Regions from separate parts of the Ruegeria sp. YTSA144 genome, predicted to be linked through region 1. Evidence: riboswitches for the same ligand, from Rfam matches in the RefSeq annotation. Region 1 holds a riboswitch; each other region holds the start of a gene.
What was found. A riboswitch is a leader RNA that binds a small molecule or an ion and turns the genes downstream of it on or off. The one in region 1 is predicted to bind cobalamin.
Positions count from the first base shown of each region.

Region 2: another riboswitch for cobalamin. It lies ahead of AC2FF8_RS18410 (DUF1636 family protein); the one in region 1 lies ahead of AC2FF8_RS10905 (DUF1636 family protein).
Region 3: another riboswitch for cobalamin. It lies ahead of AC2FF8_RS20015 (DUF4198 domain-containing protein); the one in region 1 lies ahead of AC2FF8_RS10905 (DUF1636 family protein).
Region 4: another riboswitch for cobalamin. It lies ahead of AC2FF8_RS19405 (hypothetical protein); the one in region 1 lies ahead of AC2FF8_RS10905 (DUF1636 family protein).

Region 1 covers NZ_JBXWNA010000004.1:83,059-90,938, reverse strand. The annotation lists gene AC2FF8_RS10935 (ABC transporter substrate-binding protein) at 1-707, opposite strand, end outside; gene AC2FF8_RS10930 (LacI family DNA-binding transcriptional regulator) at 928-1,959, shown strand; partial or broken gene AC2FF8_RS10925 (GH1 family beta-glucosidase) at 1,962-3,263, shown strand; gene AC2FF8_RS10920 (glucokinase) at 3,240-4,289, shown strand; gene AC2FF8_RS10915 (carbohydrate kinase family protein) at 4,330-5,256, shown strand; gene AC2FF8_RS10910 (D-lyxose/D-mannose family sugar isomerase) at 5,273-5,938, shown strand; cobalamin riboswitch at 6,038-6,234, shown strand; gene AC2FF8_RS10905 (DUF1636 family protein) at 6,332-6,688, shown strand; gene AC2FF8_RS10900 (ABC transporter ATP-binding protein) at 6,685-7,458, shown strand; gene AC2FF8_RS10895 (ABC transporter substrate-binding protein) at 7,475-7,880, shown strand, end outside.
Region 2 covers NZ_JBXWNA010000011.1:63,498-71,377, forward strand. The annotation lists gene cobN (cobaltochelatase subunit CobN) at 1-1,801, opposite strand, end outside; gene cobW (cobalamin biosynthesis protein CobW) at 1,807-2,862, opposite strand; gene AC2FF8_RS18410 (DUF1636 family protein) at 2,864-3,238, opposite strand; cobalamin riboswitch at 3,331-3,537, opposite strand; gene AC2FF8_RS18415 (SLC13 family permease) at 3,764-5,620, opposite strand; gene merA (mercury(II) reductase) at 6,010-7,443, opposite strand; gene merF (mercury resistance system transport protein MerF) at 7,455-7,664, opposite strand.
Region 3 covers NZ_JBXWNA010000017.1:13,585-21,464, reverse strand. The annotation lists gene AC2FF8_RS20050 (GntR family transcriptional regulator) at 1-374, shown strand, start outside; gene AC2FF8_RS20045 (aspartate/glutamate racemase family protein) at 371-1,087, shown strand; gene AC2FF8_RS20040 (nucleoside/nucleotide kinase family protein) at 1,134-1,772, opposite strand; gene AC2FF8_RS20035 (ATP-binding cassette domain-containing protein) at 1,769-2,545, opposite strand; gene AC2FF8_RS20030 (ABC transporter permease) at 2,545-3,618, opposite strand; gene AC2FF8_RS20025 (sugar ABC transporter substrate-binding protein) at 3,727-4,746, opposite strand; gene AC2FF8_RS20020 (ROK family transcriptional regulator) at 4,999-6,123, shown strand; cobalamin riboswitch at 6,249-6,447, shown strand; gene AC2FF8_RS20015 (DUF4198 domain-containing protein) at 6,579-7,364, shown strand; gene cbiM (cobalt transporter CbiM) at 7,371-7,880, shown strand, end outside.
Region 4 covers NZ_JBXWNA010000014.1:43,815-51,694, reverse strand. The annotation lists gene AC2FF8_RS19410 (protein-tyrosine phosphatase family protein) at 27-539, shown strand; gene AC2FF8_RS19405 (hypothetical protein) at 531-938, opposite strand; cobalamin riboswitch at 1,030-1,251, opposite strand; gene AC2FF8_RS19400 (alpha/beta hydrolase family protein) at 1,322-2,242, shown strand; gene rsgA (ribosome small subunit-dependent GTPase A) at 2,282-3,307, opposite strand; RNA gene ffs (signal recognition particle sRNA small type) at 3,476-3,574, opposite strand; gene AC2FF8_RS19385 (bifunctional 2',3'-cyclic-nucleotide 2'-phosphodiesterase/3'-nucleotidase) at 3,614-5,482, opposite strand; gene nudC (NAD(+) diphosphatase) at 5,665-6,648, shown strand; gene AC2FF8_RS19375 (SRPBCC family protein) at 6,686-7,156, shown strand; gene AC2FF8_RS19370 (GNAT family N-acetyltransferase) at 7,181-7,648, shown strand; gene AC2FF8_RS19365 (chloramphenicol phosphotransferase CPT family protein) at 7,673-7,880, shown strand, end outside.

The DNA.
Region 1 (7,880 bases):
GGTTGCGTGCGCAGCATAAGATCCTCGACCCAATCCGTTGCGGGCCAACCCGTTGCGCCACCCGAGGCCAGACCAACGCACAAGGGCGTCTCACCGTCTTCGACCATCTGATCCATCAGAGCTTTGAACTCTTCCATGGTTTCGGGCACTTCATACCCAAAGTCTTCGAAGTTTTCGGGCACGTACCAAACCAGAGATTTGACGTTCACATTGAAGAAGAACCCGTAAAAATCGTCAGACCCTTCCGCGTTCTCAAACGTTCCCAGATCCACCCAGGACTGACCGGCAGCGAAGTTCTCCCTGATCCAGTCCGCAGTACCTTCGGCCAAAGGTGTCAGATACCCCTGCTTGGCGAGGTTTGCCGCCAGACCGGGCTGCGGGAAAACAGTCAGGTTCGGAGCGGAACCTGCGGCTGCATCAATAAGGATTTGCTGTTCCAGAGAGTCCGAGCCCACATAGCTGGAATTCGCACCTGTTGCTTCGTCGAAATAGGCCACGAGGTTCTCGAAAGACTTGCCCTCGCCGGCCAGCCAGGGGCCGAAAATGGTCAGGCTTTCGCCGGACAGATCATTTGCTTCGGCAAAGGCCTGAAACCCATCCCAGTCAAAACTGCCCTCGCCGACGGCATGGATCATCTCACCCTCTGCCTGAACTGATCCGGCCATCAGGGCGAGTGCCGCCGCGCCTGCGTAAAGCCCGTGTTTCATCAAATCCTCCTCCCAAGCTTTCATGTATTCAAAGACTCGCTTTCAAAGCGCTTTGGATAGCCCGTGTTATCCGCTAACATTGGCACCCTGTCAATGTTTTGCTTTCCAGAGCCAGAATTATTTATATTTTCTGCTTTCCACGCAAAACAAGTTGACGGATGCTGCATTTGCTCACAAAACAAGAAAGAGCCACTCAATTGAAGGCGCTTTGAATCGTAAAATGAACCTGAAGCAGCTCTCGGAAGTTCTGGGCCTTTCGCAAACTACGGTCAGCCGGGCGCTGAACGGGTACCCCGAAGTGAGCGAGGACACACGTGCGCGCGTCCAAGCCGCGGCGCACAAACACGGGTACCGGCCGAACAGTCGCGCCAAAGGGCTTGCGACCGGACGATCGATGGTGATCGGCCACGTCATTCCAAGCTCGCCCCAACATGAAATGGTCAACCCGATCTTCGGGGATTTCGTCGCCGGTGCCGCAAAAAAATATGCCGAACATGGCTATGACATGATGTTCACCAACGCCGACGACACCTCGATTGAGGAAGCGTATCGGAGTCTTTTTCAGCGCGGCGCGGTGGACGGGGTTGTGCTGCAAGGCCCCAAAGTGAACGAACCGCGTATCGAAGTCCTGACCCGCATGGGCGTCCCATTCATCGTGCACGGACGCTCGACCGGCGTCGACGCTCAGTATGACTGGATCGACGTGAACAACAAAAGTTCGTTCCTGCGCGCCACGCGCTTTCTAATTGACCTTGGCCATCGCCGTATCGCTCTGATCAACGGTCTGGAAGATATGGACTTCGCCCAACGTCGTCGCGACGGATATCTTGAGGCGCTTGGGCAGGCCGGGCTGGCGCCCGATGCAAATCTGATGCGCAGCGCTGAAATGACAGAGGTTTACGGCCATCACGAAACGCAGAACATGTTGCGCCTGGACACCCCTCCGACTGCGATTCTGTGTTCGTCGATGATATCCGCCATCGGTGTGCGGCGCGCTCTGTCCGAAAACGGGCTTGAGATGGGTGCGGATGTATCAGTGATCGCCCATGACGACGACCTGTCCTATTTGAAGAACGGACAGGATGTTCCGATTTTCACCGCAACGCGCTCGTCCGTCCGGCAGGCGGGTGAAATGGCGGCTGACATGTTGATCCAGCGCATCAAATCTCCGAATGATCCCGTCAAAACGAGGCTGCTGGAGGCCGAGCTGGTCGTTGGTAGGTCAACCGGCCCTGCGCCCAACAGGTTGTAACCATGAAACACTCACGCGCTGATTTCCCCAAAGATTTCCTCTTTGGTGTCGCCACCTCTGCGTACCAGATTGAAGGCCACGCACAGGGCGGTGCGGGGCAGACACACTGGGATACCTTTGCGGCGTCGCCGGGCAACGTGGTGCGCGGGGAAAACGGAGACGTGGCCTGTGATCACCTGAACCGGTTCGAGCAGGATTTCGATCTGGTGCGCGAAGCCGGGTTCGACTGTTATCGCTTTTCGACCAGTTGGGCACGTGTATTGCCGGACGGGCGTGGTCAGGTCAATCAGGCAGGGCTGGATTATTATGATCGGCTGGCTGACGCCCTGCTGGAACGCGGTGTCCGCCCCTGTGTGACGCTTTATCATTGGGAACTGCCGTCGGCGCTTGCGGATCAGGGGGGATGGTGCAACCGCGATATCGCGGATTGGTTCGCGGATTATACCCAGGTCATCATGGGTCGGATCGGCGACCGGATGTTCAGTGCCGCACCGATCAACGAACCCTGGTGTGTCAGCTGGCTGAGCCATTTTGAAGGCCACCATGCACCCGGTCTGCGCGACATCCGCGCCGCGGCCCGGGCGATGCATCACGTTTTGTTGGCCCACGGGCGGGCCATTCAGGCCATGCGCGGTCTTGGCATGAGCAACCTAGGTGCCGTGTTCAACCTCGAATGGTCCGAGCCAGCAGATGGCAGCGCGGAAGCGCGGCTTGCGGCAGATCGCTACGATGCAATCTACAACCGGTTTTTCCTGGGCGGGGTTTTCAACAAAGAATATCCCCAGACAGCCTTGGAGGGGTTGGAGCCGCACCTGCCCAAAGGCTGGCAGAACGACTTTGAAACCATCGGTACACAGGTCGATTGGTGCGGGTTGAACTATTATACCCGAAAACTGATTGCCCCGGCGGACACCGCCTGGCCCAGCCTGCAAGAGGTTCCCGGACCGTTACCCAAAACGCAGATGGAATGGGAAATCGAGCCCTCTGCCCTCACCCGCTTTCTTGTCCGAACAAGGAAAGACTATACGGGCGCGCTGCCAATCTATATCACCGAAAACGGAATGGCGAGTGAGGCGCGCGTGCAGGACGATGATCGCATCGATTATCTCGACAGGCACCTTGCGGCCGTGCTGGACGCTTTGGCACAAGGTGTTCCGGTGAATGGCTATTTTGTCTGGTCGCTGCTGGACAATTACGAATGGGCCTTCGGGTACGAGAAGAGGTTTGGACTGGTGGACGTGGATTTCGAAACACTTGCGAGAACGCCCAAAGCGTCTTTCATGGCGCTGAAATCCGCCCTGTCCGAGGGTCAGAGCGTCTCTCAGCCGTTAGCGCAACCATTCGGTGCCGTGCATGAGCATTGGAATCTGGTCGCGGATATCGGGGGCACGAACACACGTCTGGGCGTCGTCACGAATGGCGAATTGGCAGATCTTCGGAAACACCCGACAGGAACATTGGAAAACCTGCTGGAGGCGCTCCATGATCTCAGGGACGAGATCGGAACCAACCCACAGGCCGTCGTCGCAGCCGGAGCCGGGCCTGTCAGGGACGGAACGATTCAGCTGACCAACGCGAACCTGGATCTCTCGGAGACAGAGTTGGCAAATGCAACAGGAGCGCAGCGCACCTTCGTCATAAATGATTTTACCGCCGCGGCATGGTCTGTGGCCGAGGTGACCCGGTCGGATGTTGCCGTCTTGCAGGGTCAGGCAACGCCGCCCGCAGGCACACGATTGGTTGTTGGCCCTGGAACCGGGCTCGGCGTTGGCGCCTTGCTTTATTCCGAAGGCAGGTATCACACAGTTTCCGGCGAAGGCGGGCATGTGGGTCTGTACCCGCGCCATCGCGACGAAGTTGTTATCTTTGAAGCGGCGCGTCGTATCGCACCGGGCTGTTTCTTTGGGGACAGCCTGGCACTGGAAGCAGAAATGTTCCTGAGCGGAACCGGCCTGCCGGTCCTGTATCAGGCGGTTGAATTGGCAGCCGGTCATGCGCGGACACAGGCGCGCTCTGCGAAAGAAATTCTGAACGATGCCCGCAGCGGCACCGATCTCATTGCCGAAAAAACGGCGCAGATTTTTACCACTCATCTGGGTGCTTTGATGGGTGATCTGGCAGTCACCTTGATGCCGGAGGGAGGCGTTTTCCTTGTGGGCGGCGTTGCCGAGAAAAACCGCTGGCTTTTCGGTGACACCTTCAAGGATGCGTTCAACGGCGGCGGCCGCTTCAGCGATTTGCGCCGTTCCCTGAACCTTTACGTGTCTGAACAGGCAGAGTTCGGGATCATCGGCGCAAACAACTTCTGCAAGAACGCGCTGCGACAGTAACCAGCCAAACCGAAATTTCTATTCCGAGAAGGACCAAGACATGATCCTGTGCTGTGGTGAAGCGCTGATAGATATGATCTCAGAACCGACCGTGTCGGGTGCACTGGGCTTTGTGCCACATACCGGTGGTGCAGTTCTGAACACAGCCGTCGCGATGGGACGTCTGGGTGTTCCGGTTGGGATGCTGACAGGTTTGTCATCGGACATGTTCGGCCAGCAATTGATCGATGCGCTGAAGGCCAGTCATGTGGACACGACACATGTGATCATCTCGGACCGTCCTACCACGCTTGCCTTTGTGCAGCTCTCGGAAGGGCACGCGACTTACAGCTTTGTTGATGAAAACACCGCGGGCCGGATGTTGCTGCCCGAAGACATGCCCGATCAGCTTCCTGCTGTCTCTGCCCTGTATCTCGGCGGAATCAGCCTTGCCTGTGAACCTTGCGCAGATGCCTATGCCGCCCTTCTGGACCGCCACGGTTCCGACCGGGCGGTGATGCTGGATCCGAATATCCGCCCGGGTTTCATCAAGGATCAAACCCGGTTCAGAGCGCGTTTGAACCGCATGATCTCACAAGCGGATATCGTCAAGGTTTCAGACGAGGACCTGGACTGGATCATTCCGGGCGCTGAATCCGAAGCCGCGAAGGCGTCTGTGCTGTTGCAGGCGGGTCCTTCCGTTGTCATCGTCACGCGTGGCAGCGACGGGGCGCACGGCTATCTGGCGGATGGTTCCGAAGTCTCGGTTCCTGTGAAGCCCGTTGAAGTGGTCGACACGATCGGCGCAGGTGACACGTTCAACGCCGGCGTCCTGACCGGTCTCAGCCGTGCAGGGCATCTGACCAAATCAGGTCTGCGCGGATTGACGGCTGAAAGCCTGCAAGCAGCCATGGAACTGGGCGCTGACGTGGCGGCCGTGACCGTTTCCCGAGCCGGGGCGGAACCCCCCTGGGCGCACGAACTTTGACCTGCGGGATAGCATGATGAAACGTTCCGAAATCAACCGTATCAAGACCCAGGCACAAGCATTCATTCAGTCCTTCGGTGCCGTGTTGCCACCCTTTGCGGATTGGTCGCCCGAGAAAATGCGCAGCCCTCTGGCGGAAACGATCCGCGGCCGCGGGTTGGGATGGGACATAACCGATTACGCACAAGGCCGTTTCGACGAACTTGGACTGTTTCTGTTCACTCTGCGCAATGGCGAGGCGAAGGATCTGAAATCCGGGCGCGGGATGCTCTATGCGGAAAAACTGTTGATCTCGAAAGACAATCAGCTTTCTCCGATGCACCGGCATATCGTCAAGGCAGAAGACATCATCAACCGGGGCGGCGGCGACCTCGTTCTGGAAATTCATGCGTCGGATCCAAACGGTGGCGTCGACCGCGACAATCCGGTGACGGTCCCAAGCGATGCCTGCCCTGTAACCTTGCAACCCGGAGAACACTTGCGGCTGAAGCCGGGGCAAAGCGTAACTTTGATGCCCGGCATCTGGCACGCTTTCTGGGCCGAGCGCGGCGATTGCCTTATTGGCGAGGTATCGACCGTGAATGACGACCGTACGGACAATGTGTTCGAAGAGCCGATCCCACGGTTTTCGAAGGTCGAGGAAGATACCGATCCGGATTTTCTTCTTGTATCAGACTATTGACACCGTTCGGTCCGGGCTGGCGCAGCAGGATCGCTGGCTCAACTGTTGCAATTCCATCCACCACCCTTTCGCCTGCCGCTTGACAAGTCTGGCATAGCCGGACTAGCTGAGCGGGATGGTTCCGTAAGGGATGAAAATGGGAACACGGTGCGGCGCTGGAATGTGCCAAGTCCGTGACTGCCCCCGCAACTGTAAGCGGAGAGCGACGCCACTTCACCACTGACCCGTATGGGTTGGGAAGGTGGGCCGAGCCTTGACCCGCAAGTCAGGAGACCTGCCATCGCATGGTAACCAACCCGGGGCGGGGCGTCCCCGAAGGAGGCTTGATGGCGCGTTTGCGTAATATCTGGGTATGTGCCCTCTGTCTGCATCTGGCAAACGACGGAGACGGCAATGACCTGCTATTCTGATCACTACGTTCTGATCTGTTCAACATGTCAGGGGACGATGCCTGCCGAGGCTGCGCAAGACGCGCTGGATGCTCAGCTGCCTGACGGTTTTGAAACCCGAATGGTGGCCTGCATGGCAGGTTGTGAACGGGCCATGACCGTCGGATTTCAGGCCGCAGGCAAAGCGCAGTACCTGTTCGGCGACATTAAGACATCACACGACCTGGATGCCCTGGTCGAATTCGCGACCCAGTTCGGCGACAGCGACGATGGCTGGACCAGCGCTTCGGACCGCCCTCCTGCCCTTTTCGCAAAGACCCTGTCGCGAATACCCGCTTTGCCAACCCGGGGGACATCATGAGCTTTCTGGTTGCCGAGGATCTGGAGTACTACGCGCTCAATGGTGATATCCTGTTGCAGGATGTATCCTTTCGTCTGGAAGAAGGATCAATTCTGGCAATCGCCGGGCCGAACGGCGCCGGTAAGACCACTCTGTTGAAACTGCTGTGCGGGATTGAACGGATTGCCTTGGGTGATGTTTGGATAGAAGGCCAAAGCCTTCGTACCCTGTCCGCCCGCCAACGCGCCCGCTCCATTGCTGTGGTCGGACAGCAGGAAATGCCCGACGGACGGATGCGCCTGCAAGACTACGTTGCGCTGGGACAAATCCCGATTCAGGGCGAACGTTCGGTGGCTCAGCACAAGGCTGATCTTGAACGGGTGCTGACGACGACCGAGCTGTCGCATTTTGCCAACAAGACGATGGGTCAACTGTCGGGCGGAGAACGTCAGCGCGCACATATCGCGCGCGCGCTGGCCCAGAATCCGTCGTTGCTGTTTCTGGACGAGCCAACCAACCATCTGGACCCCGATGCCAAGGGGCACATGCTGTCTCTGGTCGCTGATCTGGGGGTAACGGTCGTCATGATCGTCCATGATCTGGTCATGATCCCGGAATTCGCCAGCCATGTGGCGTTGATGAAAGCCACGCGTCTGACAGGGTTCGGGCCTGTTGGCGAAGTTCTGACCCCAGACCGGGTACGTGAGACATTCGGCGTGGATTATCTGTGCTTTCAGCACGAAGGCCGCATGATCCCCGCACTGGATATCCGAAAACGGAAATTGTCATAATAACAGGAGCTTACATATGATGCAGAAACTCTGGCCAGTGGTCGTCTTCGCTGGCTTGGCAGGTGGGGTGGCAGCAGAGGGCGTCACCGTGGACAATTGCGGCGAACCGCTGGCTTTTGACTCGGCGCCGGAACGTCTGGTCGTGCATGACATGAACATGACGGATATGGCCTTTGCGCTCGGCCTTCAGGACAAGATCGTGGGGCTTACCGGAATTACCGGCTGGTACAAAACAAGCCCTGATTTTGATGCTCAGCGTGGCGATATCCCAGAGCTTGCCCCCAAATACCCGACCATTGAAAACCTTGTGGCCGTCGAACCCGATCTGTTTTTTGCCGGTTGGTACTATGGCATGAAACCCGGCGGTGACGTCACGCCCGACACGCTGGAACCCTTTGGTATCAAGACCATGATCCTGTCCG
Region 2 (7,880 bases), on a different contig from region 1:
CCGGCGTGCCGCTGTCCTTCATCGGCGGTGGGATGTGGCCCAGCGTGACGGCTCCGATCCGGCGCTTGGCTTGCGCGGCCTCGCCCGGGTCGTTCACTATAAACGGGTATATCACCGGCAGATCGCCGATCAGCGCCTCGGGCCAGCAAGCGGCAGACAAGGCGACCGATTTTCCGGGCAACCATTCCAGCGTTCCATGTGCGCCGATATGGATCAGCGCATCCGCACCCAACCCTTTGCGCAGCCACAAATAGAAGGCGACATACCCGTGGCGCGGGGTGCGCGAGAGGTCATGATAGTCGTCATCCCGCAACTCGGGCGTGCCGCGTTCGGGTTGCTGCGCGACCAGCGCCTTGCCGCGTCGCATTGCGGTGAAATGGAAGGCCCCATCGGCACAGGCCGGATCATCTTGGGGCGCGCCCCATACGGTGTGCAGATCGGTGCGCAGGGTCTCGGGCAATTCCGCAAGCGCATTCAGATAATCCCCGAGCGACCACGAAATCCGGGCGTCCAGAAGAGTGTCGGCAATCGGTTCGCCAGTCGCGATGTCATAGCCTTCTTCATCAAGATCCGACAGCATCGCCTCGGCCGAAGCCAGCGCGTCAAGGCCAACCGCATGCGCCATCTGCCAGTCTTTGCCGGGATAGGTGGACAGGATCAGCGCGGGAATCTGATCTGCCTTGGGTTTGTCATTCAGTGCAAGCCAGCCCGATACACGGTCGATGATCGCTTCGATCCGGTCCGGTTCGGGCCGATGTGCAAAGCGCGCGTATTCCAGATGCGGATCACGTTTGCCTGGTTCCTTGAAAGACGCGATTCCCGCCGAAATCCGCCCATCGACCTCGGGCAGTACCACATGCATGGCCAGATCGGCGGGGGACAGCCCGCGTTCCGCCTCGGCCCAGGCTTTGCGGCGCGAGGTGGCGAGAGCGACCTGAAACACCGGCACTCCTGCCGCGTCCAGAGGCGATGTTCCCGACGCGCCTTTGCCCGAAAATGAAGTGGCATTGACAATGGCGGATGGGTTCAGCGCAACAACCTGGTCCCGCAACCAGTCGGCGGCTACAGGCGCCTTGAGCGACGGGGCAAACAGGCCCACCGCCTCGAACCCACGAGCGCGCAGGCTGCGGATCAGGGCCGCGATCGGGGCGGTGTCCGCCGAGGTCAGGTAAGCGCGGTAGAAGGTGACGAGGATGCGTTTGGCGTTACCTTCGAACGCGGTTTCCACCGGGATTACGCCGCGATCCGGACACCACGCGCCACATTCGGGCAAGGTCTTGGCGCCCATCACCGGCCCGGCATAAAGCCCCGCCGCCAAAGCCATCTGCGCCAGCGCCGCCTGTGCCGCGACCTCGCCGCCGGTATCGCACAGATGCGCCAGCCGCCGCAGGGTGGAAACGGGCAGGGTGGAATAGTCGTCCAGCCGCGTGTCCTCGCGCCCGTCGGCGGGTAGCACCGCCAGCGCGATGCCTTTGGCCTGCGCCAGCGCCAGCACCTGCTGCAACCCGTAGGACCAGTAGGGCACCCCGCCGATCAGACGGATCAGAATGCCCTTGGCGCCCTCTAACGTCTGTTCGACATAGGTATCGACCGACAGGGGGTGTTTCAGCGCCGTCAGGTTGGCCAGCCGCAACGAGGGCATCCGCCCCTCGGGCCCGCCACCACGATGCCAGCCCGCCGCGAACGCACCCAGGTCGCTGTCCGAAAAGGACAGCACCACCAGATCCGCCGGGCTCTGGCCCAGATCGGTCGGGGTCTCGGTTTCCTCGAGCCCGTGGCTTTCGCGGAAGACGACGTGCATGGGTCTTACTCGGCAGCCTCACGCACACCCACGAGGATTTCGCGGATTTCCGCCTCTTTGATATCGTCATGCTCGGCGATGACGACCAGACGCGAACGGCGTTCTTCGCCGGGTTCCCACGGACGGTCATATTGGTGCCGTACCCGTGCACCGACCGCCTGAACCAGCAGGCGCATGGGTTTGCCCTGAACGGCAGCATACCCTTTGACCCGCAGGATGTTCAGCTCATTCGCCAGACGCTCGATATTGGCCACCAGTTGGGTCGGATCGGCTTGCTCGGGCAACTCGACGATGATGCTTTCGAAATCGTCATGCTCGTGATCATGGTGGCCGTCGTGATGCGAGGGCCGGGCGTCCATGTCATCCTCGGCGGCGGCTTCCAGACCCAACACGACGCGAACGTCCACGGCACCTTCGGCCACTTCGACCACGGGCAGCGGGCGCGGCGCCTCGGCGGCGATGATCTCGCGCGCCTTCGCCACGCCTTCGGGGCCGGCGAGGTCGGGCTTGGTCAGCAGGATGATGTCGGCGCACGAGATCTGATCCTCGAACACTTCGGACAGGGGCGTTTCGTGGTCGATCGAGTCATCGGCCATGCGCTGGGCATCCACCGCTTCGACATTGGGTGCGAAACGACCGGCGGCCACGGCCTCGGCATCGGCCAGAGCAATAACGCCGTCCACGGTGATCTTGGAACGGATATCGGGCCAGTCGAACGCCTTGAGCAACGGTTTGGGAAGCGCCAGTCCCGAGGTTTCGATCAGGATGTGATCCGGTCGCGGCTCCAGCGCCATCAGGGCCTCGATGGTGGGAATGAAATCATCTGCCACGGTGCAGCAGATGCAGCCATTGGCCAGTTCCATGATGTTTTCCGCCGGGCAATCCGGGATGGCGCAGGATTTCAGGATGTCGCCATCGACGCCCACATCGCCGAACTCGTTGACCACGACAGCAAGGCGCTTGCCCTGCGGGTTCTGCATCAGGTGACGCACCAAAGTGGTTTTGCCCGAGCCGAGAAAGCCGGTGATCACTGTGACGGGGAGTTTTTCGAGGTTCGACATGTCAGGCTCCAATCGGGGGAATGCGCGAGGCACAGTTCTTGCGAAAATGTTCGGGGCGTTCGCGCCATTTCACCAAGCCATCTTCAGTGGCCAGATACTTGGTCGCACCGTCGACAATGACGTCGACATGATCTGTTTCGCTCAGGTTTTCGTACACGAAGGTCCAACGGCCCGGCCCGCCGCGCAATACGATCGAACAGCCTTGATCGCAGTTTGACAGGCATTCAACGGCTTTCAGGGTGACACCGTCGGGCAGGTCCGCCTGTTCCAGGGCCTTGTGCAACAAAGCGCCCGGGCGTTGCGCGTCATCTTCGACAGGCAGGCCGCGACGGCAGGTGGTACAGACCAGCAGCTCGACTGGTGTGGTCTCGGTCATGTCTCTCATCCCCCCAAATCCTCTTCGCGGGGGACGGGGTTTCATGCGGGCCACGATTGGTCACGGACCCGACACCGGAACACCCCGCCCGGTTTCAACTTCGGTTGTTGGCAGGTCTCCCGGCTTGCGGATGCCAGAGGCGGGCCTCTGTCGGATGTCCCGCCTTCCCGGCCTTTGGGCCAGTGGCATTGGGCATCCTCTCCGTTCACGGTCGCGGGGGCGGCTGCGTTTGGCGGCATGACCGTTGACGCATTCCCTTTTCATCGGCTGTCACCGACACCAACGAAAGGGACATGCGGCACCGCTGGCCTGCTTGTCAAGCGAGTCGCGCGCAACAATGATGCAAAGGAGTAGAAAGCGACCTGTGGGCGTCGATGGGCGGCATGTCGTGCGGGGTTCAGCCTGAGATGGGCCCAGAGACCAACGGTATCTCTGCTAGGGTCGTACACTGTGGTGAGCGGGTGGCTCAAGGGAACCTGTCCCGATGATGGGAAAAGACCACCGAATACCCCGGATCCTCTCGCGCTAATAAATGACGTTGATCATGAGCAGCGAGACGACCAGAAACAGCACAGTCATGATCCCTCCGGACCGCACGAAATCCATCACCTTGTATCCTGCCGGCCCCATGATCAAGGCATTTACCTGATGGGTTGGGATGATGAAGCTGTTCGATGTTGAAATGGCGACGGTCAGGGCAAAGACGGCCGGATTCCCGCCAGCCGCTATCGCAATCGATACCGCCAGAGGCACCAGCAGAACCGTGGCCCCCACATTTGACATGACCAAAGAAAAGGCCGTCGCCAGAATGGCGATGCCGGTTTGCAGCGACCAGATCGGCCAGCCGTCCAGAATTATCATGATCTGCTGGGCGATCCACGCAGCGGTGCCTGTGTTCTGTACGGCTTGTCCCAACGGTATAAGGCAGGCGAGCAGGAATACGGTGTTCCAGCCGACCGCGCGGTATGCCTCATCCACGCTGAGCACACGGGTCAACATCATGCCCACCGCGCCGGTAAGAAGACAGAGTGAAAGCCGGACATCCGTGAACAGGATCAACGACAGCGAAATGGCGAAAAATGCCAGGGCCCAGCCGACTTTTTGCGGCCTCAGCTCGTCCTGTGGAAAGTCCGTTGTCACAACGACGAAATCCGGATCTCGTTTGATCCGCATCAGGTTGTCCCATCTGGTATGCGCCACGAGCATGTCACCGGCCTGGAACTTTTCGAGCCCGATCTGAGTGGATTCGTGATCCTCGGTCTCGACATGGCTCAGCGTCTCTTCGCCGCGGTGAATGGCCAGCAGCGACATCCCGTAGGTCTTGCGGAACAAAAGCTCGCGGGGGCATTTGCCGATCAGCTTGCTGTCGGGCGTGATGACCACCTCGGCCACGCCTGCATTGGTTGGGGCGAACTCTTCGACGAAAACGTCCAAGTCGGGAAGAACGGTCAGCCCGTATTTCTCGGCGAATTTCTCGACCTCCCAACGGCGGCCGACGATGGCCAGCCGACACGGCGCTGCAATTTCCGCTGTCAAAACCTGAACCATCGAGGTTTTGCCGCGATAGAAGGTGGAAATGATGTACAGGTGGTTTTCGTGGTTGATGTCGGCCAGAATCTCGCCGACCAGGGGGCTGTCCTCGGGCACCACGACTTCGAACACATCGGCTTTGAGGCCATAGACCCTTTGCAGGTATTCCTGTGTCCCTTGTCCGGTACCCGTATTGTCAGGCTCTTCAGCCTCGGGCAAAACCCAGCGTCCCAACAGCAGAAAGTAACCAATTCCGGTCAGGATCAGAACCGCACCGATCGGCGTGACCGAAAACAGGCCGAAGGGCTCCATTTTCTGAGAGGTCGGCAGACTGTCATTAGCCGTCAGGATCAGATCGTTCAGCAGGATAAGAGGAGACGACCCGACCATCGTCATTGTGCCGCCCAGAATGGCGCAGAATCCCATCGGCATCAGCAGGCGCGACAGCGGTATACCTGACCGTGAAGATATTCGGCTGACAACGGGAAGAAACAGAGCAGCGGCGCCGACATTCTGCATGAACGAGGAAATGACGCCAACGGTTCCGGAGATGATTGGAACGACCCTGCCTTCCGATTTGCCGCCGTATTTGAGGATGACGGCAGCCACCTTGTTCATGATCCCCGTCTTGTCCAGACCAGCCCCGACGATCATGACCGCTATGATCGAGATTACGGCATTGGATGCGAAGCCGTCGAACAGAAGGGTGACATCCGCCAGATTTCCCAGCCCGGGCGCGTAGCTGAGCAAACCTATGAGAACCAGAACCAATATGGCGGAAAGGTCGATCCTGATGATCTCGGAAACGAACAAGAAAACGGTGAAAGCCAGAAGGGTGCAAACGACCCCCATCTCGAAGGTAAAGGCAATGTGTTCCACAATACGTCCAGAACTTTTTCTTTGTTAGATTCCTAGTTCATCCTTCCCCGCTTGTCATGAAGTTTCGTTTTTCGCTCATCTGGGGACATTATATTTCTCAAGGAATGGCGGCTTGAGTAATGGTAAGGACCTTGTTTGACGAACCGGTCAGATGGAGGCGTTTGCCAATTTGCATGAGGCAGCCCCCGAACCTGGCATGAGAGGTGCAGTCCTCACATGGTCGAAGCAGAGCAAACGGAAGGGGTTGAAACACGACCCGGACAACAGACGATCCGGAAATGTGAAAGCCCGCAGCACACGACTTGCCCAAGGGTCTTTTGCGGTTGCCCGAACAAGATTAGAGCTGCGAGCAAAAGCGGCTGTCAGCCCGCGCAGCAGGACAGCTTGCCAACGTCTTTCTCAAATGTCTGCGCGGCCAGTTTCAGGCCCTCGACCGTCGTGAGGTATGGAAAGATCATGTCACCCAAGTCGTCGTAGGTCATACCCATTTTCAGAGCCATCGCAGCGGTCTGGATTGTGTCTGATCCTTCGGGCGCGATGATATGGGCACCAAGCAGTTTCTTGCTTTGTTTGTCCGCCACCAGCTTGATCAGGCCGCGCGTATCGCGGGCCGCAAGCGCGCGTGGGACGTGCTCCAGGCCCAATACGGATGTGATGACGTCATGGCCCTGAGCAGCAGCCTGCGCTTCAGTTGCACCGACGCTGGCGACTTGAGGATCAGAAAAGACCACAGAAGGCATGACGCTATTGTCATAGCTCAGCGAGTTTCCGTTCATGGCATTCTTTGCCGCCAGCTTTGCGCCATAGGCAGCCATATAGACGAACTGGTCATTGCCGGTTACGTCACCAGCGGCATATACACCCTCGCGGGAACTGTTCATCGCGGGATCGACGATTACTCCGCCTCTTTCGTCCGTCGCAATCCCTGCGACATCAAGCGCGAGGGATCCGGTGTTCGGGACACGCCCTGTCGCCAGCATCAGTTTTTCTGCATCCACTGTCACCGGCTGGCCGTTTCGGGTGGCGTGCAACCGAACTAGGCCATCCATGGCTTCCAACCGGTCGTAGGACAGGCCATCAAGCACCGTGATGCCTTCCGCTGTGAAGGCGTCGGTGAGTGCCGCACTAATCTCGGGTTCGGCTTCGGGCAACAGCCCCCTGCGTGATACAATCGTGACGTCCGCACCGGCGCGTGCAAAGACCTGTGCAATCTCGACACCGATGTAACCCCCACCCATAACCATGAGGGACGCGGGCCGTTTATCGAGCTGCAAGGCGGACGTGCTGTCCAGCCATTCGATCTCGGCCAGGCCGGGAATGTCGGGCACGTGCTGAGTTGATCCGGTTGCAATGATGACTTTCGCGGTTTTCAGGTTGCGGTCGCCAACCTGAATGGAACCGTCTTCCTGAAACACTGCCTGACCTTCAATGTAAGTCACAGCCTCATAGTTTGGCAGCACATCGACGTATTTTGCAGCCCGAAGATCATCTACCAGGGCTTGTTTCTGAGCAATCAGCGCCTTCCAGTCAGAGATTTTGGCGGATGCTTCCACCCCGTCAAAGCGGCGGGCCGCTTTCGCAACGTGCAGCGTTTCGACCGCGCGGATCATGGCCTTGGACGGGACACAACCGACGTTCACACATGTGCCGCCAATCGTGTCATATCCGACCAGCGCGACACGCGCGCCTTCTTCCGCAGCCGTGATGGCGGCAGAAAAACCGGCAGACCCTGCGCCGATGACGACAAGGTCAAACCGGTCAGAGCCGGATTTTTCGGGTTTGCAACAGTCAGACATGGAACGGCCTTTCAGGAAGTCGTGTTTCGCGCGCGACGGATCAGCGCGTAGATTGTAATCAGAATGAATATCGCGAGGGCAGGCATGAGAACGTAGTCAAGATATCCAACGACAGCGGACAGACCGACGATGCCGAGAAGACCAACCAGCAAGGGTGTAAAGCAGCAAAGTGCGGCGATGACAGCGCCGATGATACCCGTTTTGAGAAGTTTGTTGTTCACGAGGTTTCCTTGGCATTTCGATCTTCGGCGTCATGATCCCGGCGGCTTCGAAGGATTGTTCGAACCGAAAGAAGGACCACGCGGTTCCAACGGCGATCAGCAGGGTAGTGAGAACATCAAGGCCGGTCGCCGTTCCGATTGCTCCGCTCAGCAGGGACATCACCACGGCGGCATGTCCGCCACAGCAAATCACGATCACCGGGGCTGCAACGATGA
Region 3 (7,880 bases), on a different contig from region 1:
AAACGGGCATCGACATCACCGGCCTGACGATCGAAGAGGCAGTGACCCGGGACGAAGCGTTCCATCTGGGGATCGCAAAACTGTCAGGGAACATGGAGTTGTTGCATACTCTGACGCGGATCAACGAGCGCATCCGCTATATCCGCTGGATTTCCATGAGCATGGACCGGGTGCAGAAGTCCAAGGACGAACATAAACATGTCATGCAGGCCCTTCTGGATCGGGATGCTGATGAGGCGGCCCGGGTTCTGGCGGCTCATATCACGAAACGAATGGACCAGGTTCAGGACGCAGTGCGCCACGGGATTACCAGCATTTACATGGAAGGGGCCGAAGACATCTCGACCCGCATTATCGAGGAGGCGCAGGGATGATCGCGCAGGGCGGCAAATCCATTTATGGCGCATCGGTGGGAATCCTCATGCTGGACGCGCAATTCCCAAGAATTCCCGGCGACATGGGCAATGCTCAGACATGGCCGTTTCCGGTGCTGTACCGCGTCGTCCGGGATGCCTCGCCCGATCGGGTGGTCCGGCATCGGGCCGAAGGTATGCTCGGGGTCTTCATCGACGCCGCGCAAGAGCTGGTCAAAGACGGCGCGGATGGCATAACAACCAATTGCGGGTTCTTGTCCCTGTTCCAAAAGGAACTGGCCGAGGCCGTTCCGGTTCCCGTCGTCACCTCGTCCTTGATGCAGGTCGAAATGGTGAATCGTATCCTTCCCAAGGGAAAGCGCGCGGGCATTCTGACCATTTCGGCATCCACCCTGACCAGTGATCATCTTCAGGCCGCCAATGTCCCCTTGGACACGCCAATCGGCACAACCGAGGGTGGGCGGGAATTCACCCGCGCAATTCTTGGCAATGAACCGCATCTGAATGTTCAGAAGGCCCGGGAGGACAATGTCGAGGCCGCAATCGCGTTGGCCTCGGACCACCCCGGACTTGGGGCAATAGTTCTGGAGTGCACGAATATGTGCCCCTATGCGCCGGATATTCAGCAGGCGACCGGGCTGCCGGTGTTTTCAATCGTGTCTTTCGTGACTTGGTTCCAGGCCGGTCTTGTTCCGCCGGTGTACCGGAGCTGACCTCTGGCCTTTCATCAAGACGGATTGTGTTGGCCGAAGGCAAAACTCAAGCCAGTGTCAGATCACCGGGTATCGAATTTCGGATCACGCGCTCTGCATTCGGCAGATCGTTCGACTGCGCACGGTCCTTGGCGGCATTGGCGTCCAGACCGTGGCCGATCCATCTGTTGGTCAGGCGGGTTTCGAGTGTTTTCAGACCGGTGTCCAAAAATACCTTGAATGTCCACAGTTGGTGAAGGTCCGACCAACCCGGTTCATTCAAGAGAAGGTAATTGCCCTCAACCAGAACAACGCGCTGATCCGCTGTGATCATGGACCGCGCGGCAATGGCCAGATCGAGATTTCGGTCAAACTCGGGTATTGCGACTTCTTCTTCCGCACGCAATCGACCAAGCAGCGCATGAAAGCCGGCACGGTCAAAGGTTTCGGGGGATCCTTTGCGGTTCAGCAGGCCACGATCCTTCAAGATCACGTTGTCATAATGGAAGCCGTCCATGAAGACCAGTCCGGTTGCGACGCCGCGTAGATTCAGCTCTTTGGTCGCAAGGCTGGCCGCAGTCGTTTTCCCCGATCCCGGTGGCCCGGCAATTGCGACAAGATGACGGTCTTGCAGCGGAGGCAAAGCCTGAACGGCATCCGCGATCCTGGTTGCAAGCGCTTCGGGGGTGGCACGTGTATTCGTCACGCGGCCTGATCCTCGGCGGGCGGTTCCTTGGCACCGGTCATGAACGCCACTGCGTCGGACATCGTGTAATCCTTGGGATCAACGACGCAGAGGCGTTTGCCAAGCCGGTGCACGTGAATTCGATCGGCGACCTCAAAAACATGTGGCATATTGTGGCTGATCAGGATGATCGGAATGCCCCGCGATTTCACGTCGAGGATCAGTTCAAGAACGCGACGGCTTTCCTTCACACCCAGTGCGGCCGTTGGCTCGTCCAGGATGATGACTTTTGATCCGAACGCTGCGGCCCGCGCCACGGCAACACCCTGACGCTGACCCCCGGACAGAGTTTCAACGGCTTGATTGATGTTCTGGATCGTCATCAGGCCCAGTTCGCTCAGCTTGTCGCGGGCGAATTTCTCCATCGCCGGACGGTCGAGCATTCGGAGCCATGATCCCAACGGCCCTTTGCGCCGGATTTCGCGCCCCATGAAGATGTTGTCCGCAATCGACAGGGCGGGGGACATCGCAAGCGTCTGGTAGACCGTTTCGATACCGGCTTCGCGCGCGTCAATCGGCGAGTGGAAATTCACTTTCCGGCCTTCCAGCCAAACATCACCTTCATCCGGCACCACCGCGCCCGATATCGCCTTGATCAGTGTTGACTTGCCTGCGCCGTTGTCGCCGATCACGGCCAGAATCTCGCCCGGCATCAGATCGAAATCGCACTGATCCAGCGCCGTTACCTTGCCGTAGCGCTTCACAAGGTTCCGTCCTTTGAGAATAGGTTCCATCAGGCTGCCACCTTTCTGATCCACTGGTCGACCGCGACCGCCGCGATGATAAGGATGCCGATCAACAGGAACGTCCATTGCGCATCAGCGCCCAGCAATCGAAGCCCAAGCGTGAAGACCCCGACGATCAACGCTCCGAACAATGATCCGAGAATGGACCCGCGGCCACCGAACAGGGATATGCCCCCGATCACGACCGCCGTTATGCTTTCAATATTGGCCAACTGGCCAGAGGTCGGAGACACGGACCCGATCCGACCAATCAGAGCCCAACCCGCGAAGGCGCAGATCAGCCCGGACAGCATGTAAACCGACATCAGCGTGCGATGCACATTGACACCGGACAGCTCGGCAGCTTCCGGATCATCACCGACCGCATAGACATGCCTTCCCCAGGCGGTATGACGAAGCGCATAGGAAAGAACGAGGATAAGCACCAGCATGAAGATCACGCCGACGGTGAATACTGCCCCGCCGACGTTGAACTTGGCACCGAACAGTTGCAGGATGCTGGCATGTTCCTCGATCTCCTGTGACCGGATCGTTTCGTTCTGAGAATAAAGGAAATTTGCCGCGAGAACGATTTGCCACATGCCAAGCGTCACGATGAACGGTGGCAGTTTGATGCGGCTGACAAGATAACCGTTCACCGCGCCGATTGCTGTGCCAACGAAAAGGCCGCAAATGATCGCGACCGATGGCGGCAGCCCATATCGGAAGGTGAACTGTCCCATGACAACCGACGACATCACCATGATTGCCCCGACGCTGAGGTCGATACCGGCGGTCAAGATGACGAGGCTTTGCGCCGCCGCCACGATCCCGACGATCTGGACCTGCTGCAAAATCAGGGTCAGCGCAAATGGCGAGAAAAACTTGGAGCCCAACAAGACACCGAAAATGACGATGGCAGCGACAAGAACGATCAGCGGCACCAGAGAGGGGTTCACATGCAGAAAATGCTGAACCGTTCCGACAAACCCGCGGTGGTGATCGTCAAATTCGGCAACCTGTTCCGGGCTGCCTTTCGCAGCGGCTTCGAAGTCGTCTGATCGTCGTGAAGTATCGGACATGAATGTTCCCCCAAAGCGTCAGGTCACTGACGACTTTAGCAAGTTTTCGGGCGAATGGGTGGTTTGAAAAGCGGAAGGCCGCCCTCTGCGGCCCTCCGGGTGGTCAGGTCATCCCCAGCAGAGGTCCATGCCTTCTTTGACCGAGATCGACTCGACGCCTTCGGCAGGCTTGTCCGTTACAAGCGCCACGCCGGTGTCAAAGAAATCCTTGCCGGGTGTGTTTTCTGGTTTCACGCCTTCGTCCGCCCATTTCTTGACGGCCTCAACCCCCAGCGATGCCATCAACAGCGGGTATTGCTGTGACGTCGCGCCGATTACACCGTCGGCAACGTTTTGGACGCCCGGGCAGCCTCCGTCCACGGAAACGATGAGCACGTCATTTTCGCGCCCGATGGCTTTCAGCGCCTCGTAGGCGCCTGCTGCCGCAGGTTCGTTGATGGTGTGAACAACGTTGATCGTCGGATCCTTGGCCAGAAGGTTTTCCATCGCGCGGCGACCACCTTCTTCGTTGCCGGCGGTGACATCACTTCCGACCAGACGGGGGTCATCTTCATCGCCGATCACGTTCGGGTCCGCCAGATCGATACCGAAGCCTTGCAGGAAACCCTGATTGCGCAGCACATCCACTGTCGGCTGGCTGACGGCAAGATCCAGTGTCGCGATTTTGGCGTCGTTGGCCGCGTCGCCCAGCGTGGCTTTTGCCCATTGTCCAATCAGCAGCCCGGCCAGGAAATTGTCCGTGGCAAACGTCGCGTCGGCCGAGTCAATGGGTTCCAGCGGCGTATCCAGAGCAATAACCAGAACCCCTGCATCCCGCGCCTGCTTCACGGCCGGAACGATGGATGAAGTGTCCGAAGCCGTCAGCAGAATGCCCTTGGCGCCGTCCAGAATGCAGGTCTCAATGGCTTGCACCTGCGTTTCATGGTCGCCGTCAACTTTGCCTGCAAAGGCTTTGAGCGTCATTCCCAGCTCTTCCGCCTTCGCTGTCGCGCCTTCCTTCATTTTGACAAAGAACGGGTTGGTGTCTGTCTTGGTGATCAGGCAAACGGTTTCACCGTCCGCCATTGCACTGCCAGCCATGGCAGTAACCCCGAGCGCAGCTGCACCCGCAAGTTTTGCAAGTTTCATCGATTATCCTCCCAGTTTTTCCTATGCCGAGTAGGGCACGAGGGCGATCAGGCAAAAATCCTGATCCCATAAGAAACAATCACAAGAATCGAAATTTGAGTCAATAAATAAATCACTCTTAATTATTATTGACAGGGCGGGCGGGCTTTCCCATTCTTCAGCAGGAAAGGGGTGGTCGTGCCGGAAAAATCATCACGGAAAAATTCGATTGGTTCACAGGGGTCAGTGGTGCGCGGAACCAATCAAAGCGGCATGCGGGCCCGCAACGAACGGCTGGTGTTGTCGCTTGTCCGACGTCATCAGGCCCTTGCGAAGTCCGAACTCGCGCGCATGACCGGACTGTCGGCACAAACGGTTTCCGTCATCATGCGTCAATTGGAAAAAGATGGGTTGCTTTTGCGCGGTGAACCGGTCCGTGGGAAAGTCGGGCAACCTTCCGTTCCCATGCGTCTCAACCCGGATGGTGCGTTTTTCTTTGGGCTCAAGGTCGGGCGCCGCAGTACCGAGCTGGTTTTGACTGACTTTGTGGGAAACGTGCGGCAACGCAAGCGGCGAACCTATGACTATCCAACGCCGAAAGCCACTTTGGAGTTTTCCACGCAGAGTCTGGGCAAAATGATGTCATCCATGTCGCCCGAGGCCAAAGGCAGGATTGCGGGTCTTGGAATTGCCATGCCGTTCTACCTGTGGGACTGGGCCCAGGCCCTTCAGGTTCCTCAGGAAGAAATGGACCCGTGGCGCGTATCAGACCTGAAGGCTGACCTGGCTGGTCGCCTCGATATGCCGGTTTTTCTGCAAAATGACGCAACGGCGGCTTGTGGTGCGGAACTGGTATTCGGTCCGGCCGATGGACCAAGGGATTTTCTGTACTTCTATATCGGGTTTTTCATTGGCGGCGGTGTGGTTCTCAATGGCGCGATCTTTTCGGGGCGTGGAAACTCGGGGGCGATCGGCCCCCTGCCTGTGCCGGATGGTACGGGCGGTGTCAGGCCGCTTATCGACGTGGCCAGCCTTTATGTGCTCGAGCGTGCGATCACGACAGCAGGGGCGACCTCGCTGTCTTTATGGGAAACGACCGAACGTTGGGATGTGCCAAATGTTCAACTGGAAAACTGGTTGAAACAGACGGCGAGCGGGATTGCCCATGCGATTGTCTCATCCTGTAGCCTGATAGATTTCGAATGCGTGAAGATTGACGGCTGGATGCCGCAGGAAATCAAGGCGCGTTTGGTTGAAATGGTCGAAGACAAACTGTCCAAGCTGAACCTGACCGGTCTTGAGCGCCCCGTGGTGCTGGAAGGGACCGTGGGCCCGGAAGCACGCTCACTGGGCGCGGCAAGCCTGCCATTGTCGGAAAGGTATCTTTCAGAAGCTTAGGCATGAAATCATCCTGCTGCCTTGGATTTTTCACGAAGTCGATTTACCCGCCCAAAATTGCCGAATTCAGCATTTTTTCGACGGCCACGGCACATTTTCGTTGACCGAGGGCTGAGTTGTCTGGCAAGCCGCTCGGCATGTCCGGTTCCGGGGCTTGCTCTGGAATCAATAGGGAATGCGGTGCGGGCTCAGGCCCAATTCCGCAACTGCACCCGCAACTGTAAGCGGCGAGCAGGGCTGAAACGCCACTGGGGTTTGCCCGGGAAGGCCAGTCCAACGCTTTGACCCGCAAGTCAGGATACCTGCCGGACATGTGCCCTCTAACGGGCACTCCTAATCGGCGACGGGATGTGCGTCGGACCAGGATGCCTGAAAGGGTAATTTGGCGTCGAATGTCCTGTGGTCAAAACGAATTTCGCGCCGGGATTGGCGCGACGGGACAAGGACGACTGTTCATGAAAACGCTGCTCAGTGCAGCCGCTGCCGTGATGGCACTTCCTGCCATGGCAAATGCGCATTTCCTTTTGGAATACACCACCGACACCATGATCGAGAAACCGGGTGATGTGCCGGTCAAGCTGATTTTCTGGCATCCGTTCGAAAACGGCCATGTCATGGATCTGGAAAAGCCGCAGGAATTCTATGTGATCCACAACGGTGAAAAGACCGATTTGCTGGATACGCTGGAACCTATCCGGTTCACCGGCGGGCAAAACGAGGGCGCGGCGTTCAAAGGCAGTGTCCCGGTCAAACGGTCGGGTGACTATGTGCTGGTGACGGTTCCTCAGCCTTACTATGAGGAATCCGAAGACATCTATATCCAACAGCTCACCAAAGCCTTCCTGAACCGCAACGAATTACCGACCGACTGGATGAATCCCGTGGGTCTGCCGACCGAGATTGTCCCGCTGAACAAGCCGACCAACATCATCGCGGGTTCAACCTTCACGGGCCGTGTGCTGGCTGATGGTCAGCCGGTTGCGGGGGCCGAGATCGAGATCGAATACATGGCCGCCGAACCCGACATGGACAGCGCGGCCGCTTCTGCACCGAAAGTGTCCCCTATGCCGGGTGGTGCGGTGGTCGCCATATCTGACGACAACGGGTATTTTTCGTTCGGCGTTCCAAAAGCCGGCTACTGGGGTTTCGCAGCACTTGGATCCGGTCCGGCAACCGAACATGAGGGCAAAGAACTCAGCCAGGATGCGGTGATCTGGATTCGCGCCTGGGATCTGGAGTAACCCCGAATGCACATCGTCGACGGAGCCCTTTCCAACCCGGTTGTTGTTGGCGGCGCCATAGCGGCCGCGGGTGGGATCGCCATGGGTCTCAGGTCTCTGGATCTTGATCGCATCCCCACTGCCGGTGTGCTGTCAGCCAGTTTCTTCGTAGCATCGTTGATCCACGTACCCATTGGTCCGTCGTCGGTCCATTTGATCCTCAACGGTATGGCCGGGCTGCTGCTTGGTTGGGCCGCATTCCCGGCTTTGTTCGTCGGGCTTTTGCTACAGGCGGTCTTCTTCGGCTTTGGCGGGTTGACGGTGCTGGGGATCAACACCGTCAATATCGCCCTGCCCGCGGTGGTGGCCGGAATGCTGTTCGGTCGTCTGATCGCGCGCGGGACACCTTTGCATGGTGCGATTTGGGGCGGTGTCGGCGGCGCATTTGCAATTGCGGCGACAACCGGCATGGTCGCGATTTCCCTGGCGCTGTCGGGGGATGAGTTCCTGCCCGCTGCCAAGCTTGTTTTCTTCGCC
Region 4 (7,880 bases), on a different contig from region 1:
AGAGTTCTTTGGGGAGGACACGTTTCATGTCGCAGTTGGTGATCTACGCCCTGCAAGTCGGTGGCGGAACGCTTGCACTGACCTCGATGCCCGGACGTGGCGGGGATTATTTCAGCGATCTGGATATGATCGCAGGCTGGCAGCCGGGGCTTGTTGTATCGATGACAACGGATGTCGAGATGCTTCAGGATGGGGCGAAGGATTTCGGCAGCGACATTCAAAGCCGCGCCAGCAGATGGGTTCACCTGCCGATCGAAGATTTCGGAGCGCCGACACAAGCGATTGATGACGCGTGGCCGTCCGTCAGCGCCGCAGCCCGACACGCGCTGTCAGGAGGAGGTCGCGTTTTGGTGCATTGCCGTGGGGGCTGTGGCAGGTCAGGTATGGTTGTTCTGCGGCTGATGATTGAATGCGGCGAACGCGCGGACACAGCGCTGGAACGATTGCGGGCGGTGCGCCCCTGCGCCGTCGAAACGGATGCGCAACTGGCCTGGGCCTCGCAGCGTGCGCAGGCACAGGTCAGTCTGGACTCAGATTGAAATCTGCGCGGGCGCGCAAACAGGTTTTCGCGGCCGGATCGTGGAAACTTCGATCATCGCGCAGGGTGGGGTTTGCACGACGCCGGATGGCATCGCACTGACCGTGTTTCCGAAGACCAATTCGGCATAGAGGTTCAGGGGCTCAATTGCTGCTTCGGGCTGCGTGCCGCAAAAGACACGAAGGCTGTCTGATTGCGCCCTGAAAACTGCGTGACATCCGTCGGTGCAATGTGACAGCTCGCTGCTGCCCTCAATCTCGAAATCATCACTTGTGGCCGAGGTCGCCTGGGTCATGGCTTCGGATATCGAGCGCGCCAGCCGCGCCAAAGCGGGGCAGGTTTTGCCCGTCCGCTGACATACTGTTGCACTGAATTCATGCGTTTTTGTCTTCCAGATCATCCTGCGCCCTCCGCGCGTGGTGGACAGGATATTTGGGACAGGTGGGACAGCGTGATGCCGTCAGGACCTGCCCGGACACCCCGTCCGAGTTTCGGTTTCGTTTCCGATGGCAGGTCTCCTGACTTGCGGGTCATCGCTTTGCCGACCTTCCCAGCCTTTCGGGCCAGTGGTGTTTTGGCATCGCTTACCGCTTACAGTTGCGGGGGCAGTCGCGGATTTGGTTGTTGCCTGCATGACCAGACATTACCGCACCGTGTTCCCTTTTCATCCCGACCCCTTGTGGAGGCCGGAAACCATCACACAACCGCTAGCGTTTGAGTACGCATCGAGTCAAGCCGATCTTTTGGCCGGACGCTTGGTCATGCTGGATACGATGTAGGTTCATGCATAATGTCGAGGGTGTCGAGGTTCGGAAACCGGATTTACCAAGCGAAAAGCCAGAGATCATGTTGGATACAGAGCAAACGGTATTGACCGAGGAGTTTCGCTTTCCTTCCGGGCAGAAAACACTGTCCGCCCGATTGTATAGCCCGCTGACTTCGCCCGAAATCGTCGTTGTGCTGAACAGTGCAACGGGTGTGCCGCGTGATTATTACCGTCATTTCGCACGATGGCTTGCCGCTGAGAAGGGTATGGCCTGCCTGACCTATGACTATCGGGATTATGGGCATTCCTTGACCGGCCGCCTGAAAGATTCGCGTGCGACCATGGCGGATTGGGCCTTGATCGACATGCCCGCGGCACGGGCGGAAATGCGTCGGCGATACCCGAATGCGAAACACTGGACCATCGGCCATTCCGTCGGCGCGATGTTGGGGCCTGTGCAACCGGATATCGATCTGATTGACCGGATGATCTGTGTGTGTTCGGGGCTTGTGACCCTAAGCGACCATCCGTGGCCCTATCGGGGTTTGGCGGGGTTGTTCTGGTACGGCCATGCTCCGCTTTTGGCCCGAGCCCTTGGCTACCTTCCCGGAAAGGCGATCGGGTTTGGCTCGGACCTGCCGGCATCGGTCTATTGGCAGTGGCGCAAATGGTGTACCGCGCCTTTGAATTATGTGCCTGAAATCGGGCATGAGTTACCTGCGGCGCAGTGGAAGGATTCTGGAACGCCCGTGGATTTGTTCACCTTCGAGGACGACCAGATGGTGCCGCCGGAAGCGGTTTGGCGGCTTGCGGAACTATACGGCCCCGATGCCAACCGTCACCTGCTGAGCCCCGCCGATTTCGGGTTGCCTGAGGTTGGACATATCGGAGCATTTGCCCGGCGCAACGCAGCGGTTTGGCCGCGACTGATCGCCTGACCAGACGCGGCGCAGGACGGGCCGGGCACCGTCCTGCCATCACCGGTTGCGAAGCTTCTTTTCCTTCATGACGCCACGGACCATCTTGCCGAACGCTTTGTCCCGCGCCCGGGACTGCGCGACAGTTTCTGAGTTGCGCTGATCTTCGCGCCGAAGCTTGCGCCACCGGTCCAATCGAGCCGGGTCAAGCGTGCCGTGGCTGATCGCCTTTTGCACGGCACATCCGGGCTCGGAGCTGTGCTGGCAATCCGAAAAACGGCAGTCCCGGCTCAACGCGGCAAGGTCCGAGAAAACGTCGTCGATCCCGTCCTGAGCGTCCATCAGGCGCAACGCGCGCATACCGGGTGTATCGATCAACCAGCCGCCGTTGCGCATCCGGTGCAGTGCCCGAGCGGTCGTCGTGTGCCGGCCCCGCGCGTCATCCTCGCGAATGTCCGAGGTGGCGAGAACCTGACCGGTCATGGTATTGGCAAGCGTCGTCTTGCCAACGCCCGACGAGCCAACCAGCGCTCCGGTCTGGCTTTTGGGGCACCAGGACAGAACCTTTTCAACCTCTGCCGGGTCCAGCGCGTTGATCGCCAGAACCGTCAGGAACGGGTCCAATGATTGTACCTGTCCCGTGAAACTTTCAGGGTCCGCCGATTTGTCGGCCTTCGTCAGAACGACGACCGGGTAACACCCGGCCTGATGCGCAAGCGCCAGATATCGTTCCAGCCGGGGCAGATTGAAATCGGCATTGCAGGAACTGACGATGATCAGCACATCGACATTGGCTGCGATCAGTTGCGTCGCGGCACCTGTTCCGGCGGCGCGCCGGTGCAGCAGGCTGCGCCGGTCGAGCAAATGGCGCACGCGTTTGTCGTCGTCGGTGAGAACCCAGTCGCCAACGGCATAGGTGCCGGTTGATTGATCGAGGGTCAGCAACGGGACTTCACCATCCGGGTTCAGCCCGATCAGGCGGTCCCGATGAACGGAAGTGATGCGAAAAGGTGTGCAGGAAGGATAAGCCGCGTGTTGCGCAGCAAAGTGAGAGGACCATCCCAGGTCCGAAAGTGTAAGAAACATTGGCCTGCCTGTCGTCAGATACAGCACTCCCGACGGATGGCAATCGCTCATCCCCGGGTCATGTGTTCAGGCAGTCAGTTGATACCGTGAGGTCAGAACCGTGCTGCCCGAAGGATCTTTGCTACAATCATAAAGCCCTCCTGCGGCCAAGGTTCATTAAGGTTCATAAAGTGAGAGGTTGGACATCGACCCAAGCGGGGCTCGTTGTGGCTGCTTCCTTCCGGACCTGACCAGGTTGGCGAGGCGCTCGCCCGCGCCAACCTCTCGATTCTGGATATAGGGAAGGCTTCGGCAAAAGACAACCCGTCAGAGCGTCAGGCGAATGCGCGCAAAACCCTGTTCGTCAGGTTCCAGAATCTTGGGGGCGAACCTGTTCAATTCGTCGACATATTTCAAAGCACCGGGCCCTGTCCGAAGAATGGTCTTCATCCCCGATTTCGGCATCAGCGAGAACGGATAAGGTTGCCGGGCCAATGGGTCGGGTGGCAGGCGGTGCGTCATGTAATCCCGCAAAATGTCCCGGATATCCAGCGGGGGAAGATCTATGGCAGGGGTCGATGACACATGCGGGAAATGTCCGCCTCCGCTTGCGCGATAATTATCGAGCGCAACGACAAATGTCTGATCCGGCCGCACGGCTTGGCCCGCGCAAGTCAGATGATGCACTCGCCTGTGGCCGGGATGGATCATTTGCCCCCCGACATCGTAACGCGCCGGTTGCGACGGGTCGATCTGATAGGACAGGCCAAAGATGACATCGAAATTGTATCCCGCCCGATCCCGGTCGAACAGTTCTGCCTCGGCATCGGGGAATTGTTGGTTGAATGCACTGGCTGACATCTCCAACCATTCCAGCAGCTGCGCGCCCGTGATCTGAACCGCGCGCAACTCGTTGGGAAAGACATGCAGGTCCGCCACGTGACGCAGACAGATTTCACCGGGCGGCACGTCCGTGTAGTGTCTGGGGCCAGAGCGTCCGCCGCATTTGGCTGGTGACGCGGCTGACAACAGCGGCAGCTCTGCAAGCGGGGTGCCGTGTAAAAAAGGGCGCAACGCGGCTGCTTGTGCGGCGGCAACAAGCGTCAATCCACGATCCGGCGCACAGAAGCTGAAATAGCTGTGCAATGTCTCCGAGACGTGCGCAACGGGCGCTGCCATGTCCTGACGGGTCTGCTGATGTGCGTGTTCAACCAGATTCGCGATTGCCAAATCTTCGCCAATCGCGGTGCCGTCCACCGAAACCGGGCGCAATTCGGCGTGGCTGTCAACAACACGCAGCCCCGACTGGGGCTGTAGGGTAACGGCCAGATCGATTACTCCAAGATATGCGCCTGCCGAGCCGGGCATGACAACCGGCGTTCCATGCACCAGCCCTTTCACGTAATCCACATTCGGGGTTTGCGCGCCGGTGCGTGCGGGAAGGGTCAGGTGAGTGTGCCCGGCGACCACAGCGTCGATGCCCTCGATCGCGGCCAGGGGAATAACGGCATTTTCAGTGTCGGTCGCTGTGTCCGGGTGTCCAAGCCCGGAATGGGCGAGCGCCACGATCAGATCGCACCCCTTTACGCGCAAAAGACGCGTCAGGGACCGGGCCGCGACAACGATGTCGTCCGCCGCTACGGTTTCGTTCAGATTGTGTTCTTCCCAACGTGTTGTTTGCGGTGGCAGAACCGAAAACACGCCGACGCGAATGGGTACATCCTTGTTTCCCACCGACACGATACGGTCGAGGATCGCAAAACGCTGCCATGATTGTCGTTCTCCGGACCGATGAAGATTGCCGCACAGAACCGGGCACGGGGCTTGCGCAAGGGTCTTGTCCAATGTCGGCAGCCCGAACCCGAAATCATGATTGCCCAGACCAATCGCATCATAGTCCAGCGCCTTGAATGCCTGCATCATCGGGTGGGGCGTGTCGTTCCGAACGGCCCATTCGCCCATCGGCGTTCCCTGGAGCGAATCCCCGTTGTCGAACATCAGTACCAGCGCGTCTGTGGCCTCGTGTCGGGCCTTGCGGATCAGGCTGGCGGTGCGAGTCAACCCAAGCGTTGGGTCTGGTGTGTCCGCGTAATAGTCAAAACCGGTCAGATGCATGTGCAGGTCGGAGGTGGCAAGAATACGAATACGCCCACGGTCTTTTGTGGGGTGAGCCTGCGTCGTTGGGTTTTGCTTCACTTTTGTTGTTCTGCTTTTGAATGTGGCAATGGGCTAAAATCATCAAAACGCAGTCTAGATGATTTTTCCGAGGCTGCCATGCGGCTTTTCGGCGGCGCGTCTCTGTGTTTTGCGTCTTGAATTGCCATTGCAACAGGGCCTGAGACATGGCAGCCCTGTGCGCAAGACCAGAAGGAATTCCAATGAAAAAAGCAGAGCAGGTGACTTTCGGCGGCTCGGGCCTGAATCGGGCAGCACATCTTCGTGGGGATTCAGAGAAGCTGTCCGAGATGGCGCGCAACCCTGCCGCGCGATGCATATTGTTGTGGCGAGGCAAGCTTCTGGTCGTGGGCGCGGCGCTGGATCAGCTTGCCCTGACGCAGATGACCCACCCGCTGGTCAGCGATGGCCCCGGCGGCGTAATCGAAGCACCGGTTTTTCTGGGCCTGAGTGCCGAGGGCGCACCCCTGTTTGCCGCGGATATCTCGGCCTGGGGGGCAGAGGGATTGGATCTGACTGGCCTGGGAGAGTTCGTGGACAGATCCGAACAGCAGCATCCGGATTTGCCCCAAGGACATGTCTTTGCCGAGCTTCGCCGGATCATGGCGCGATTGTCGCCCCGTGATGCCGAACTGGCCGCATCGGCCAAGGCGGTTGTCGGTTGGCACGAAACACATCGCTTCTGTGCCCGCTGCGGCGCAGCCAGTGATGTGTCGCAAGGGGGGTGGCAGCGCAGTTGCCCGTCTTGCGGCGGGCAGCATTTCCCGCGCACGGATCCGGTTGTGATCATGCTGATTACGCATGGGGACAGTGTGCTTATGGGGCGATCTCCGGGGTGGCCCGAGGGGATGTTTTCCTTGCTGGCAGGATTTGTCGAACCTGGCGAAACGCTGGAAGCGGCGGTGCGCCGCGAGGTGATGGAAGAGGCAGGCGTACCTGTTGGCGCGGTGTCTTACCTGTCCAGCCAGCCCTGGCCTTTCCCGGCATCCCTGATGTTCGGATGCGCCGGCGAGGCCCTGTCGCGCGACATCGTGATCGATCCGGTCGAGATCGAAGAGGCGATGTGGGTCAGCAAATCCGAAATGATGCAGGCATTTGCCGGCGAACATCCCCGGTTGTTGCCGGCGCGCAAGGGGGCTATCGCTCATTTTCTGCTTCAGAACTGGCTTGCGGATACGCTGGACTGAGGAAAAACTGGTGAAGCCATAAACAGCAAAGGTCACTATGCAGTTTTCAGCGCGCGAAGATATCGAAGCCCCTATCAATTCGGTATTCGACATGGTGTCGGATTTCGAGAGGTTCGAGCGTATGGCGATGCGTCGTGGCATCGACGTGCGGCGCCTCGGCGCGGATGCAATGGTGATTGCTGGCACCGAATGGAAAACGGAATTCAGGTTGCGTGGAAAGCCGCGTCAGATGTCGGTGGTGATGACGGACTATGACAAGCCGTCGCAAATGCGGTTTGAAGCTGCCAGCAAGGGAATAACCGGCCTGACGACAGTGGATTTTCTGGCCCTGTCCCCGCGTCGGACACGCCTGAGCGTTGAGATGTCCTTGGCCGCAAAATCCTTGCCCGCGCGGTTGCTGTTGCAGTCCATGAAGCTTGGACAGTCAAAGTTCCGCAAGCAATTCCAGGTGCGGTTCAGCGAGTTTGCGCGTGAACTGGAGCAGCGCCATTTCCACAGCGGGCAGTAAGACCCGGCGGAGGATGCTTTGCACATGTACGACCTTAGAGATGTGCGGGAAAGCGACGCAGACGGTCTAGCTGACGTACTGAGCGAGATATTCAAAGCAGGAAAACGTTTGACCGCAGGCAGCAAGGACTTTGTTCACGAGCGCTATATTCACGACCCCCAACGTATCAGGTGCACGGTCGCAGTTGATCCGGACGGTCGAATTCTGGGCTTTCAATCCCTTAAGGAGGCAGAGAAAGACAACCTGTACGGAACACCTGCTGGATGGGGCGTAATCGGAACGCATATCCGTCCGTCTGCTGCGCGGATGGGAATTGGTCGAAAGCTGTTTGCCTGCTCACTGGAAGCCGCTCGAGCGCATGGTTTGCCAGCCATCGACGCAACGATTGGCAAGGACAACGCCGAAGGTCTGGCCTATTACGAGGCGATGGGTTTCAGGGCATACAGGCATGCCCCCGGTGAGATATCCAAGGTATTCAGACTGGATGCCTAGCGGTTCGGAAGCTGTGGAGGACGGATGGCGAGCATAATCTTCCTGCACGGGGCGTCGAGCAGCGGAAAGAGCACGATTGCGCGGGCATTGCAGCAGAGTATCAAGGAGCCGTTCTGGCATATCTCGATTGATCATCTGCGCGATTCCGGTGTTCTGCCTACGGCCGGGTACAAAAACGGAGCGTTTGACTGGAAGGCAGACCGCGCAAAGGTTTTTGACGGGTTTCATGCAT